DNA from 3 places in the Paenibacillus sp. NPDC057886 genome. Region 3 is predicted to be linked to each of the others. Evidence: riboswitches for the same ligand, from Rfam matches in the RefSeq annotation. Region 3 holds a riboswitch; each other region holds the start of a gene.
What was found. Region 3 has a riboswitch for thiamine pyrophosphate ahead of ACFVQB_RS33025 (thiamine phosphate synthase). Riboswitches for the same ligand answer to the same signal wherever they lie in the genome.
Positions count from the first base shown of each region.

Region 1: linked by a shared signal. The riboswitch ahead of ACFVQB_RS24645 (ABC transporter substrate-binding protein) and the one ahead of ACFVQB_RS33025 (thiamine phosphate synthase) in region 3 are both predicted to bind thiamine pyrophosphate.
Region 2: linked by a shared signal. The riboswitch ahead of ACFVQB_RS04960 (thiaminase II/PqqC family protein) and the one ahead of ACFVQB_RS33025 (thiamine phosphate synthase) in region 3 are both predicted to bind thiamine pyrophosphate.

Region 1 is NZ_JBHVMZ010000007.1:360,698-364,910, forward strand. It holds gene ACFVQB_RS24635 (VOC family protein) at 15-401, shown strand; gene ACFVQB_RS24640 (NAD-dependent epimerase/dehydratase family protein) at 418-1,173, shown strand; TPP riboswitch at 1,320-1,432, shown strand; gene ACFVQB_RS24645 (ABC transporter substrate-binding protein) at 1,655-2,695, shown strand; gene ACFVQB_RS24650 (thiamine-binding protein) at 2,952-3,242, shown strand; gene ACFVQB_RS24655 (ABC transporter permease) at 3,242-4,000, shown strand; gene ACFVQB_RS24660 (ABC transporter ATP-binding protein) at 4,044-4,213, shown strand, end outside.
Region 2 is NZ_JBHVMZ010000001.1:1,109,872-1,114,084, reverse strand. It holds gene ACFVQB_RS04975 (TetR/AcrR family transcriptional regulator) at 1-441, opposite strand, end outside; gene ACFVQB_RS04970 (GNAT family N-acetyltransferase) at 491-1,024, opposite strand; gene ACFVQB_RS04965 (thiaminase II/PqqC family protein) at 1,068-1,277, opposite strand; partial or broken gene ACFVQB_RS04960 (thiaminase II/PqqC family protein) at 1,263-1,478, opposite strand; TPP riboswitch at 1,665-1,763, opposite strand; gene ACFVQB_RS04955 (hypothetical protein) at 1,810-2,100, opposite strand; gene ACFVQB_RS04950 (NAD(P)/FAD-dependent oxidoreductase) at 2,109-3,239, opposite strand; gene ACFVQB_RS04945 (AraC family transcriptional regulator) at 3,481-4,213, shown strand, end outside.
Region 3 is NZ_JBHVMZ010000017.1:1,101-5,313, forward strand. It holds gene ACFVQB_RS33020 (ABC-F family ATP-binding cassette domain-containing protein) at 100-1,650, shown strand; TPP riboswitch at 1,715-1,824, shown strand; gene ACFVQB_RS33025 (thiamine phosphate synthase) at 2,060-2,734, shown strand; gene thiO (glycine oxidase ThiO) at 2,739-3,968, shown strand; gene thiS (sulfur carrier protein ThiS) at 3,965-4,168, shown strand; gene ACFVQB_RS33040 (thiazole synthase) at 4,172-4,213, shown strand, end outside.

The sequences.
Region 1 (4,213 bases), on a different contig from region 3:
GGAGGATTTGGATAATGAGTTTTCAAAAGCGCATTGACCACGTCGGCATTGCCGTTCGTGATCTGGAGACCACGCTGCGTTTCTATACGGAGATTGTTGGTCTTGAATTGAAAGACCGGGTAACCCATACCAACGGTGTCATTCAGCTCGCCTTTCTCGGCTTCAACGGAAGCCATGAGACCGAGATTGAGTTGATTCAGGGATACAGCGACAAGCTGCCTTCCGAAGGTACGGTGCACCATTTTGCCATCCATGTCGATGACCTTGAGTCTGAGTACAACCGCATTAAGGAAACCGAGGCCGAGTTTATTGATGGAGAGATTATTACACTGCCTAACGGTTACCGTTATTTCTTCATCTATGGACCTGAAAAGGAATGGATTGAGTTCTTCCAGCGTTAAGAATTGGAGCTGATTTATGAACATTTTAATTACCGGCGCAGCCGGAAAAATTGGACGTGACTTGTCCCAACACTTGTCAGAAGCATTTCACCTGCGACTAACGGATTTGAATATCGATAGACTGCATACGTATCAAGGGACAAGCCATGAGATTATGACACTGGATGTGACAGATCCCGAAGCCTGTCAGCACGCTTGCGAAGGCATGGATGTGGTTGTACATCTGGCAGGCGATCCTTCCCCGCATGCCGGGTTCTATGAATCGTTGTTGGATATCAATATCAAGGGTACATTTAATGTATTCCGTGCAGCTCAAGACCAAGGTGTGCGGAGAATCATTCTGGCAAGCAGTGCACAGACGATCGAGGGGTATCCCATTGATGCTCAAGTCTATCCGGACATGCCGACACGCCCACGAAATTTATACGGGGTTAGCAAATGTTTTGGAGAATCGCTCGCTTCCTATTTTGCGTATACCGAAGGTTTACAAAGTGTAGCAATACGTATAGGTGCATATGATGATTTTCAACCGGATGGACCAGCGCTGGAGGCAAGGGATATGAGCGCGTATATTAGTCCGGCTGACTTGTGTGATTTGATGTTCAAAGCAATTACAGCTCCAGATCTGGAGCCCTTCACCATACTGCATGGGATCTCGAATAATCGGTTTAAACGATTGAATCTGGAAACCACTCAGAAACAGGTAGGCTATGACCCGAAATCCGATGCTTTTGCACTCAGTCAGATTTCCTTATATGATTCGCCACGATAATTATTGAAAATAACACATCTTAACAGGCTGTTATACACATGTATGATGGCCTGTTTGATTATCGCATCCATCTCCTCTATCCAGTTCCTGACTGGACATGCATGGGCCTCTGGCCTATAATTACACCTAGTAATGCCCGTAACTTCATAGTTTCCCAGGGGAGTCGGAATAGGCCGGCTGAGAGTGTATCCCACCAAGATACTGACCCTTAGACCTGATCTGGATCATGCCAGCGTAGGAATCGGAGTATATCGAATTGGCCCAGCCTCTTTGCTGAGTGCCACATCTCTAACGCCTGCACGCGTCCCGGATTACCGGGGCGCTTTTTTAATGTTCTTTTCTATAGTCAGAGAGCTAAAAAAAAGTGACGTCATCCGGATCATAGCTGGTATAAATCTGTTGATTTATGCAAGAAGCTTGGATATGAAGCCAAGGAGTACCCCGTGCCACTGGCCGGACAACATGAAGGAGAGAAATGAAGATGAGATGGCGTAAAATGATGGGCCTAATGCTCTTGTGCGTACTACTAGTGGCTGTGGCCGCATGTGGCGGCAAAGAAGCTGCACCTTCAGGAGAAAATGGCAGCAGCAACACCGAAAACAGCAATGAAGGTGACAACGCAGCCCTCAAGGACATTAAAGTGGTGCTGGACTGGACACCAAATACGAATCATACCGGCCTGTATGCGGCCGTAGATCAAGGTTTTTACAAAGCCGAAGGCTTGAATGTAGAGATTGTACAGCCAGGTGCCGGAGGCGCGGATACCATGGTGGCTTCGAACGAAGTGCCTTTTGGCGTAAGTTATCAGGAGAGTGTGACCCAGGCCCGCACACAGGGCGTACCGCTCGTGTCCATCGCTGCAGTCATTCAGCATAACACGTCCGGATTTGCCGCTCCGGTAGATCGGAACATCAAGTCTCCCAAAGATTTTGAAGGCAAAACTTACGGTGGCTGGGGCTCCCCGGTAGAAGAAGCCGTGATGCAGTCCATTATGGAAGGCGAAGGCGCTAATGTATCCAAAGTCAAAAATATTAATATGGGCGATGCAGACTTCTTCACCGCTGTAAAACGCGATATCGACTTTGCCTGGATTTTCTACGCGTGGACGGGTATTGAAGCCCAACTGCGCGGCGAACCGATCGACATGCTATATGTGAAGGATTATTCTGAAGCGCTGGACTACTACACACCTGTACTCGTGACGAATGAACAGACGATTCAGAACGATCCCGAGCTGGTTAAAGCGTTCTTGAAAGCAACTTCCGAAGGATATCAATATGCGATTGAACATCCCGAAGACGCTGCCAACATTCTGATCAAGGCCGTACCGGATCTGGATAAGGACCTTGTGCTGGCAAGCCAAAAGTGGCTGAGTCCGAAATATCAGGATGACGCACCGCGCTGGGGTGAGCAGAAGCAGGAAGTATGGCAGAACTACACGGATTGGATGTTTAGCAAAAAGCTGCTCGATGAGCAGGTAGATGTATCCAAGGCGTATACAAACGAGTTTCTACCCCAATAAAAATTGTTTAAGTTTAACTTTTATTACACCAGAACGAAGAGTGCAGAACCCATCTGAAGAAGCGAAGCGCTCACCTAAAAGCTTTCTGAAAGAAAGCTCCTTCGAAAGCATATGCTATCCCCGGATTTCCTCCGTTAAAAATCGTTAAAGAAATCCGGGGATAACAGTGATCGGAAGAGGGTACTGCAATCGGAGTGGGAAAGTGTAAAGCTGGTTTAACTCATGCAATTTAACCCGAAAGGAAGCGTGATCTTTCATGGCAAGTACACTACTCAGCATTCAAGTCATTCCCAAAACGCCAAATGGCGAAAATTCTTATCCTTACGTTGATCGTGCCATTGAAGTTATTCAGCAGTCCGGCTTGAAATATCAGGTTAATCCACTGGATACCACGATGGAGGGAGAACTGGAGGAACTGCTGGAGGTTGTCCGAAAAATGCACGAAGTTCTTGTGGAAGCCGGCAGTCCGAGCATCATCTCACAGATCAAGATCGCCCATAGCCCAAGCGGCTTCAGCATGGACACCCTGACGGAGAAATATCGCTAATGCATGCCTATTGGAAAAGCGTATGGCCGCCCTTTGTGGCGGTTATTCTCTTTATAGCGATATGGCAGGGAGCCGTCTCCCTATTCCATATTGAGAAATGGATGCTGCCTGCGCCTTCGGACATCGCCCATGAAGCAGCGTCCCAAGCCGATCGACTTGGCATGCATGCATGGGCAACAATCCAGCTGACATTGATTGGGTTCGCAGCAGGTACGCTCGTGGGATTACTGATTGCGATGGTGCTGCATTTGATTCCATTTTTGAAATCTGCACTCTATCCATTACTTATTCTTAGTCAAAATATACCGACCATCGCGCTTGCTCCGCTCTTGCTGATCTGGTTCGGATTTGGACTGCTGCCCAAACTGATTACCATCATCCTGGTCTGCTTCTTCCCGGTGGCTGTAGCTGCCATGGACGGGTTGACCCGCACCGATGCGGCGATGATGAACTATATGCGCATGGCTGGTGCAAAACGTGGCCAAATTTTCTGGAAGCTCGAACTGCCACATGCGCTGCCTTCGGTGTTCTCGGGGATTAAAATTGCCGCTACGTACAGCGTCATGGGTGCCATCATCGCTGAATGGATCGGTGCAGATAAGGGCATCGGCTATTATATGATGCTGCAAAAATCGGCCTATCGGACGGATCGTCTTTTCGTGGCAATCATGATTATTGTGGCATTGAGTCTGCTGCTCTTCCTGCTCATTGCCCTACTTGAGAAATTGCTCGTTCGCTGGCGGCCGCAGAAGCGATAATGTTGAAATATGCCCCATCTAAAGGTTAGGAAGTGATGACAAAATGACACCCGAACACAACGAGCGGGTAACTGCTGCCCCGGATGAAGGTGCAACCACTCCAACGCGTAACAGAGTTCCTGAACATGGAGCCGTGACCTTAAATGCACATCATTCATCACCAGCGTTAGAAGTGCTGAGCGTGCATGCTTCGTTCCGCGAGCGGCGCAGCAT
Region 2 (4,213 bases), on a different contig from region 3:
AAAGCCAAAAATAGCACCTTCATAAGAAAAGGGTTTCAATTCTTCACCAAATACCTGGACCAGCCGTTCAGATAACCAATTTAATTGCATGCGGGTCAAATTTTTCAGATCGCATTCTCCAGAGTAGAAGCCTGTCCAGAATAACTCCACAACCAGCTTTTTTTCCGGCAAAATCATCGGCACCATAATCTGATCCACCAGCAAGTCAAAATCGGAAGCGTAGCTTTGGCTCTCCAAATCTTTGCGAATCTTCATGTCCTCCTGTACACGCTGCTCCAGAATGGCTAGAATACAATCATCCTTTGAACCAAAGAATTTATAAAATGTCCCTTTGGACACACCTGACTCGTCTAGAATCATTTGAATGGAGGTGTTGGTCACCCCATATTTTTCAAAGAGTACAAGCGCTGAGTCCAATAACATTTGTTTCCGTTTATTCATAAGCTCCCCCTGGATGATTTGGGTGGTTCACGTCAAGACATCTAATAATCTACTGCAAATCGACTGCAAACATCACATGTTCCTTCCAAATTCCCTTGATTTTAATATTCTGGCGGTCCGTCTCCTGGAAACCCGCCTTGCGAAGCACTTGAATCGATCCGGCATTGTCGGGCAGCGCACCTGCCTCCACTCGTTTTATTCCCGCTTCATTCATGGCAAAATCCAGTGCTAGCCGAAGGGCTTCGCTCATGTATCCCTTGCCATTCTGCACCTGATCGAGCACATAACCAACAATCCATTTGGTGGTGGAATCCAGTTCAAGTTCAAATAGAGAAATCTCTCCAATGAGCTCATGTGTATTGTTCATGAAGATCCCGAAAGAGTAACGTTTCCCTTCTTCCCTGGCCTTGTTCCAACCTTCAAGAAGAGAGATCTGGCCCTCCAGTGTATAGAATGTATCCGATCGTTCACTTGCCGATATTTCTTCGAAAACAGCCCGGTTACGGAACTGCAAATCCAGCAGTGACGGCGCGTCCTCCACGTTCAAAAATCGTAAATAGATACGTTCTCCACGATTGTCCATCTGTATGTTCATCCTTATCTCTGGTTGTAGTAGATTGCATTCATCAGAAGTACGAGAGTTGCCGTTTATAAGCCATATCCCAGAACAGATATTCAAATTCAACACTTCTTCTGAATATGTCTTCAACGGCTTCCAGTTCCTGCTCGGTTTTATGTTCACATAATGCATCCAGTGTATCATAGAACCATTCGAATGAGTCGCGGAATTCATCACTTGCATAATTTTCATCCAGCGTAATCCCAAATCCATTCATGTAATTTCGATGCAAATCCATTTCTTCGTACAGAATAGCGTGTTGAATCACCGTAAAGTTTGTCATCAGTTTTTCATCTATCGCCTTCACCGCACCCATGGCAAAAATCTTCGCATATTCAATCAGATATGTATAGTCCTGAAGAAGATAAAACTTAAACGCTTCCTGATCCAGTGTACCTTTCCCCATTTCGTGCAAAAAAGGATGGTTGTATCCATCTTCTCATACGGTTCTGGACTTATCTTTTAACGTTCTTGAAAATGACATGATCATGTCTCCTTTTATTAAAATGATAATGTCCCATCTTCAATCCAGCTATCGCGTTCTCTCATCCAAAATGCAAACCAAAAAGCCCTTGTCCTATTTTCGGCAAGGGCAAAATAACATGAGTACATGTCATTTGCTCCCTACGTCAGTATTAACTAACAGGTTCAAAGGGTCAGGTTTTAACCTTCTCAACTGCGAACAGTCCCCCTGCAAATAGCTCAGGCTTATTACAACATGTGTTTTTCCAAATGTCAAACCATTCCTATTAATCTTCAAGTTCCCCTAAATCTTCTTGCAAGTTCTTAAGTCGAATGCGGATATCCTTAATCATACTTTGCAATTTGTTTAACTCATCCACCAATTGTTGCTCATTAGAGACGTTTGTCGCTGAAGTTGAATGATACGCTGGAGACATCCTTAACTGATTTAAGTCCGATTCATATACCCTCCGCTCTTCCTCGGCTTTTGCCAATTCCTCCTCGGCGATGCCAATCTGGTGCTCCAGATAGATGATGTCTGAGGAGTTGCCGTGAGTTAAGCGCTGTGAATATGTCATAGTTCACCTCATTTCTGATCATCCATTGCTTTTCCAAGGTCATATGGCTGAATATCGATATCCAAATCCATACCCAAAGCCAGCTTGGCCAGTTGACTTCCAATAAAAGGCCCCATCGTTAATCCGGACGCTCCAAGCCCGTTAGCTGTGATCAAACCATCCCAACCAGGAACAGCACCCATTACCGGAAGAAAACCCGGTGTAAACGGACGGAATCCTACTCTTACTTCCTCAAACGTGCTATCAGCTAAACCGGGAGCCAGTTCCAACCCTTTATTCAAAATTTCCTGCATTCCTCCTGCGGTTACTCTTGTATCATAGCCTTCAATATCATTTTCGTGAGTCGCCCCGATCACAATCTTCTGTTGATCAAAGGCTAACAGATATTGATCCGAAGGAGGCATGACTACAGGCCAGTTTCCAGTGTCTTCTCGATTGTGAACCTGCAAATGCATAATTTGCGCCTTCTGATAATGAACCTTGAAATCAATGCCCAAAGGCTTGAACAGTTCACTCGCCCAAGCGCCGGCACACACAATAACCTCGTCAGCCGATATGATTTTACCGTCAACAACGACTCCGGTCACCCGGTCCGATTCAAATTGAAGTGCCGCGTCCCCATTCATCAGGACCGCTCCATTTCGCTGTGCCGATCGGATTAAGGCATCACGCAGTGCACGTCCATCGATACGCGCAGCACCGCTGATGTAGACTGACTGAACGTTTTCCTCCAGAAGAGGAAAACGCTCATGGGTTTCTTTTGCATCCAGACGGGTAATATCCGCAATCTCCGGTGCATCTTCTTTACGAAGGTGTGCCCGCTCCTGCATCTTGTTGATTTTCTCCACATCCGTATGAATACTAAGCGCACCCACTTGAGCATATCCTGTTTCCGTTTCCCCTTCACTTTTGAGTTCTTCAATTAATCCGGGATAAAAACGTGCACCTGCCTTGGCAAGCTGATACCAATCCTGGTTGCGGCGCTGAGATAACCAGGGACAGATGATCCCGGCAGCAGCATCCGTAGCCTGTCCCCAATCTTTCCGGTCTATAATAAGAACTTCCGCACACCGCTTTGCCAATTGATACGCTGTGGAAGCCCCAAGAATTCCTGATCCTACGACGATGACTTTCTTCATGACTGCATCCCTTTCCTAAATCACTGTATCCATTATAGCGTATACTGTTTGGTCTGATAATGGCAAGGCATCGACATCGCAAAACATATTCCTAAAAGGTTTTCGATAAGAGGGTTGTCGAATTAAATAGACCGTATAAATTAATGTTATTTATGTAATATAATTCAAATCAATTTTCTTTTAACGCTGTATACACGCCATTTACGCCACGATCTTTCACGAAATGAGGAATAACACAACGATGCCGAAACCTAGTATGGGGAATTCGCTGGATACCGATATGCCGCTTATGATTACAGGTCAAAACCAGCTGACCGTAGATGAATTAATGAATTGGAACGGCCATTCACGGGATTACAGTATTGTGCAGTGTATCGGAGGAACAGGGAAAATCGCAGCCCAAAATCATGAGTTTTCGATCCGGGAAGGAACCACTCTTATTATGTTCCCGGAGGTGACATACCGTTACGACAATCTGAGTGATTCATTGTTGTTCGATTGTCTGTCCTTTAATGGCTATTTATTGCCCCGGTTTCTGCATACCTTGCAGATCGGGGAGCTGCGCGCCTTCAAGCCGGATGGAATGCTTCATATCCTGTTGCATGAAATAACGTTGGCGCTGCAGTCCCGGCACAAGGATCAGATCTGGCACGTATCGGCATTGCTATACATGCTTCTGGTCAGATTAACGATTGATGGAGATCGTTATGGTGCTTATGAACGCTCGGATGCACGATTAAAGCTGGCCGGACTTGTTACTTTTATCAAGCAAAATTATCATCAGGATATCTCGCTCTCCATGCTGGCTCAGCAAATGGACGTCACCGAACAACATTTAAATCGGATATTCAAAAAGGAATTCCAAATGACTCCGCTTGATTATCTGACACGATATCGGTTGTTGAAAGCCAAGGAAATGCTCGTCCACGACGCTGGAATAACGGCCCACGAGATTGCCCGGGCTGTCGGTTTCA
Region 3 (4,213 bases):
CATGAGATGTTTACATTACTTTCAGAAAAGGCGACACCTGTGCTAAAATAGGGTTTCGGAACGATAGTAATGTCCAATAGATAGGAGCAACCTCATCTTATGAGTTTATTGTCAGTAGAGAACGTGAGTCACAATTTTGGAGACCGCACGTTATTTAAAAATGTATCTTTTCGTTTACTTGCCGGAGAGCGTGTAGGCCTTGTTGGTGCTAATGGTGTGGGCAAGTCCACACTGATGAACATCCTTACCGGAAAATTGTTAAAGGACGAAGGGAAGGTCGAATGGACCCCCAAAGTTCGTTATGGATATCTGGATCAGCATACCAAGCTCACACCTGGAAAAACGATTCGTGATGTGCTTAAGGATGCGTTCCTGCCCTTGCTGGAGCTGGAAAAAGAAATGATGTCCATCACGGATCAGATGGCAAACGCCGATCCGGACAAGCTTGAATTGTTGCTGGAAGAAATGGGTGACATTCAGGAGCAATTGGAGCAAGGTGACTTTTATCTGATTGATGTGAAAGTGGAAGAGATGGCAAATGGACTGGGCTTGTCCGCCATCGGTCTGGATCGTGACGTGGCCGCGCTTAGTGGTGGTCAACGTACGAAGGTATTGCTTGCCAAGCTCTTACTGGAGAAACCAACTGCTCTTCTGCTGGATGAGCCGACGAACTATCTTGATGTGGAACACATTGAATGGCTGACGCGTTACCTGAAGGATTACCCGTATGCGTTTATTCTGATTTCGCATGATACGGAGTTTATGAATGAGGTCGTTAACGTTATTTATCATCTAGAATTCGCCAAGTTGACGCGTTATGCAGCGAACTATAACAAATTCCTTGAAATGGCCGACATGAATAAGGCGCAGCATATTGATGCTTATGAGAAACAGCAGGAATATATCAAGAAGCAGGAAGATTTCATTCAGCGGAACAAAGCCCGCGCTTCCACTTCCGGTCGTGCCAAGAGCCGTGAGAAGCAGCTCGGCAAGATTGAACGGATCGATCGTCCGGATGAAGCGGCCAAACCAACTTTCAAATTCAAGGATGCTCGGGCGAGTAGTAAAACCGTCTTTGAGGGTATTGATTTTGAAATTGGATATTCGTACGCATTATTGCCTAAAATGACGATGACGATTGAGCGTGGTGAGAAAATTGCCATTGTCGGCTGTAACGGTGTAGGTAAATCCACACTGCTCAAGACTATCTTGGGAAAAATTCCACCAATCAGCGGTAAGACCTTCCTGGGTGACTATCTGGAAACAGCCTATTTCGAACAGGAAGTACGAGCAGGAAACATTACCCCGATCGAAGATGTGTGGAACGAATTTTCTCATCTGACACAGAATGAAGTCCGGGGGCATCTCGCACGTTGTGGATTGAAAAATGAGCATATCACCCGTCCGCTTAACGCACTCAGTGGTGGTGAACAAGCCAAAGTTCGTTTGTGTAAGCTTCTGATGCGTGAAAGTAACTGGATTTTGTTCGATGAGCCTACAAACCATTTGGATGTGACGGCGAAAGCAGAGTTGAAACGTGCCTTGCAAGAATTCAAGGGTACCGTGCTGCTCGTATCCCATGAACCTGAATTTTATGAAGGTTGGGTTACCAAAAAGTGGGATGTTGAAGCTTGGTCCGAGAAACAATAACGTAATAAATGGAAATGTACGGTGACAAAAAAAGGTGTCTATGGTAACATAGGCTACAGCTTCATATGAACACTAGGGGGGTCGCACGATGCGGCTGAGATGGAAGAATGCGATTCCGGACCCTTTGTACCTGATCTGGATCATACCAGCGTAGGGAAGTGGCGCGTTTCAGCTAATGACAAAGGGCGTTATCGATGACTTTGCGATATTGCCTGCAAGATGAATCATGCGGTTTCTAAGTATACAGCGTTGCGGCTATGTTGGTTTTTTATAGTTGATATGCGTTATGTATAGAGTAATTGCATGCGACAGTCATTCAGTTGATCCATGAATTTTAAATTCGTGGCCACTCCCCTACGGGAGTGGCTTTTTTTGTTGTTTATATCAGCTTAAATCATGCAAGAGGAGGGTGAACAGGACGGAAATCTTCCACGAACATGTAACAACACGATCATTCGAACTGCATGTGGTTTCACCAGGTACAGGAGATATGAACTCTTTTCTGAATATTGCCAAGGATGTATGGCGATGGGTCGATTATATCCACATTCGGGAAAAAAAGCTGCCCCTTGAACAACAGATGTTTTGGGCGCAAAGCCTTAAAACACGAGGTGTCCCATCTAACCGAATCATTATGAATGGCTTAAATCAACTGGATCAACATGCGTTGCTTGGTGGTGTGCATTGGGGACAAGCAGTTATTCGGAACTACGATAAGGATGTGTTGAGGAGAAACGATCGGCTTCGGGTAGGGATATCGGTTCATTCTTTGGAAGAGGCAAAAGTTGCAGAAGAACAGGGAGCGGATTATCTCTTTTATGGGCATGTCTATGCTTCAAATAGTAAACCAAATTGCGAACCCAGAGGGCTTAGTGCGTTAGCTGAGGTATGCTCTAATGTTTCGATTCCCGTGATCGCGATTGGCGGGATTAGACCTGAGAATGTTGCTGCCATTCGAACTGCTGGTGCCAGAGGAGCGGCTGTGATTTCAACGATTTGGACGAACGATAAGCCGGAACTGGCTGTAGCTTCATTGCGACAGGCAATCACGGATTCAGAGAAGTACGCCGAACCAAGGAGATGAGACCATGAGAGAGGAAGCAAGAAGCCGAAGCAGGAATCGTTCAGGATATCATTCAGGAACAGTATCCAGGAGTAAAGTTGGAGCGGAAATTCGAGGCAAGCTTTATGCAGAGACCATTATTGTAGGCGGAGGAGTTATCGGTTGTGCCATCGCATGTGAACTCGCTACGCGTGGTCATGAAGTTCTTCTGGTTGAGCGTGCGCGGATCGCTGGAGGAACTTCCTGTGCAGCCGCCGGGATGCTTGCTGCTGACAGTGAGGAATTCACTCATGCTGTGATGGCAAAGCTTGCGCGGCAGAGCAGAGCTTTGCTTCATGAGCAGAAGGAACGAATCAGTTCGCTTAGCGGAGTGGAAATGGGGCTGCAACAGCATGGCTTTATTACTCCTTTCCGTTCATACAGGGAGGTCAGCAGTTACAAAAACAATCGATCGTCTACCTTATCAACAGAACATATTTGGTGGGATCGTATCGCTGTCCAACAGGAAGCTTCATGGTTAAACAGGGATACGTATGGAGCATATTACAGGCCTTCCGAGAGCGAGGTTCTTCCTGTCAATTTAACGCAGGCTTATGTCAGATCTGCTCAAGCCATGGGTGCGAGGGTGATGGAAGGTGTACAGGATGTCCGTTTGCATACGGATGTGAATGGAGTGCAAGGGATTGAGACTTCAATAGGAACGATGACATCGAGAAATGTCATTATTGCTACAGGGTTACATGGTGAAGAATTGATGAGACATGTTGGTCTGAAATCCCCTGTTTTACCAGTGAAGGGGGAGATTGCAGCCGTGCAGTTTTCACCCCACCATGCCGGGTACAGGCCTGACAAAACGGTGTATGCAGAGGATATATATATTGTCCCCAAAGCTAATGGAGAAGTATGGATCGGTGCAACAAGCCTTCCTGGAAGAACAGATATGAAAGTTTCGGTGCAAGGCATTCAGAAGCTGCTTGCAGCTGCAACAAACTGGGTACCTGGCATGAAGGAAGCACATTTTATCCGAGCGTGGGCTGGTGTCCGTCCTTCAACTCCGGATGGACTGCCGTATGTGGGGGCTTGTGAAAGTGTTCCAGGTTTATTCGCTGCTTTTGGACATTATCGTAACGGCATATTGCTTAGTGCGATTACAGCTAGCCTCATGGCTGACTTGATTGGTGGCAAAACCTCGGAAGAACTGGAGATTCAGGACCTTTGTCCAGAACGTTTGAACATAAAGGAGATGTTGCAGTGAACATCATTGTCAACGGACAAACCATGCAAATTGAAGATAACTTAAATCGTGTGGACAAATTGCTCCATTCATTTAATTTGCAAGTGAAAACCGTCGTGGTTGAATTGAATCGGCAAATTTTAACGCGGGAATATCATGAAACGACGGCGTTAAGAGACGGAGATCGGATTGAAATTGTACATTTTGTGGGAGGCGGTTGAATCATGTTGAGGATTGGAAATTATACGTTTGAGTCTAGATTGCTT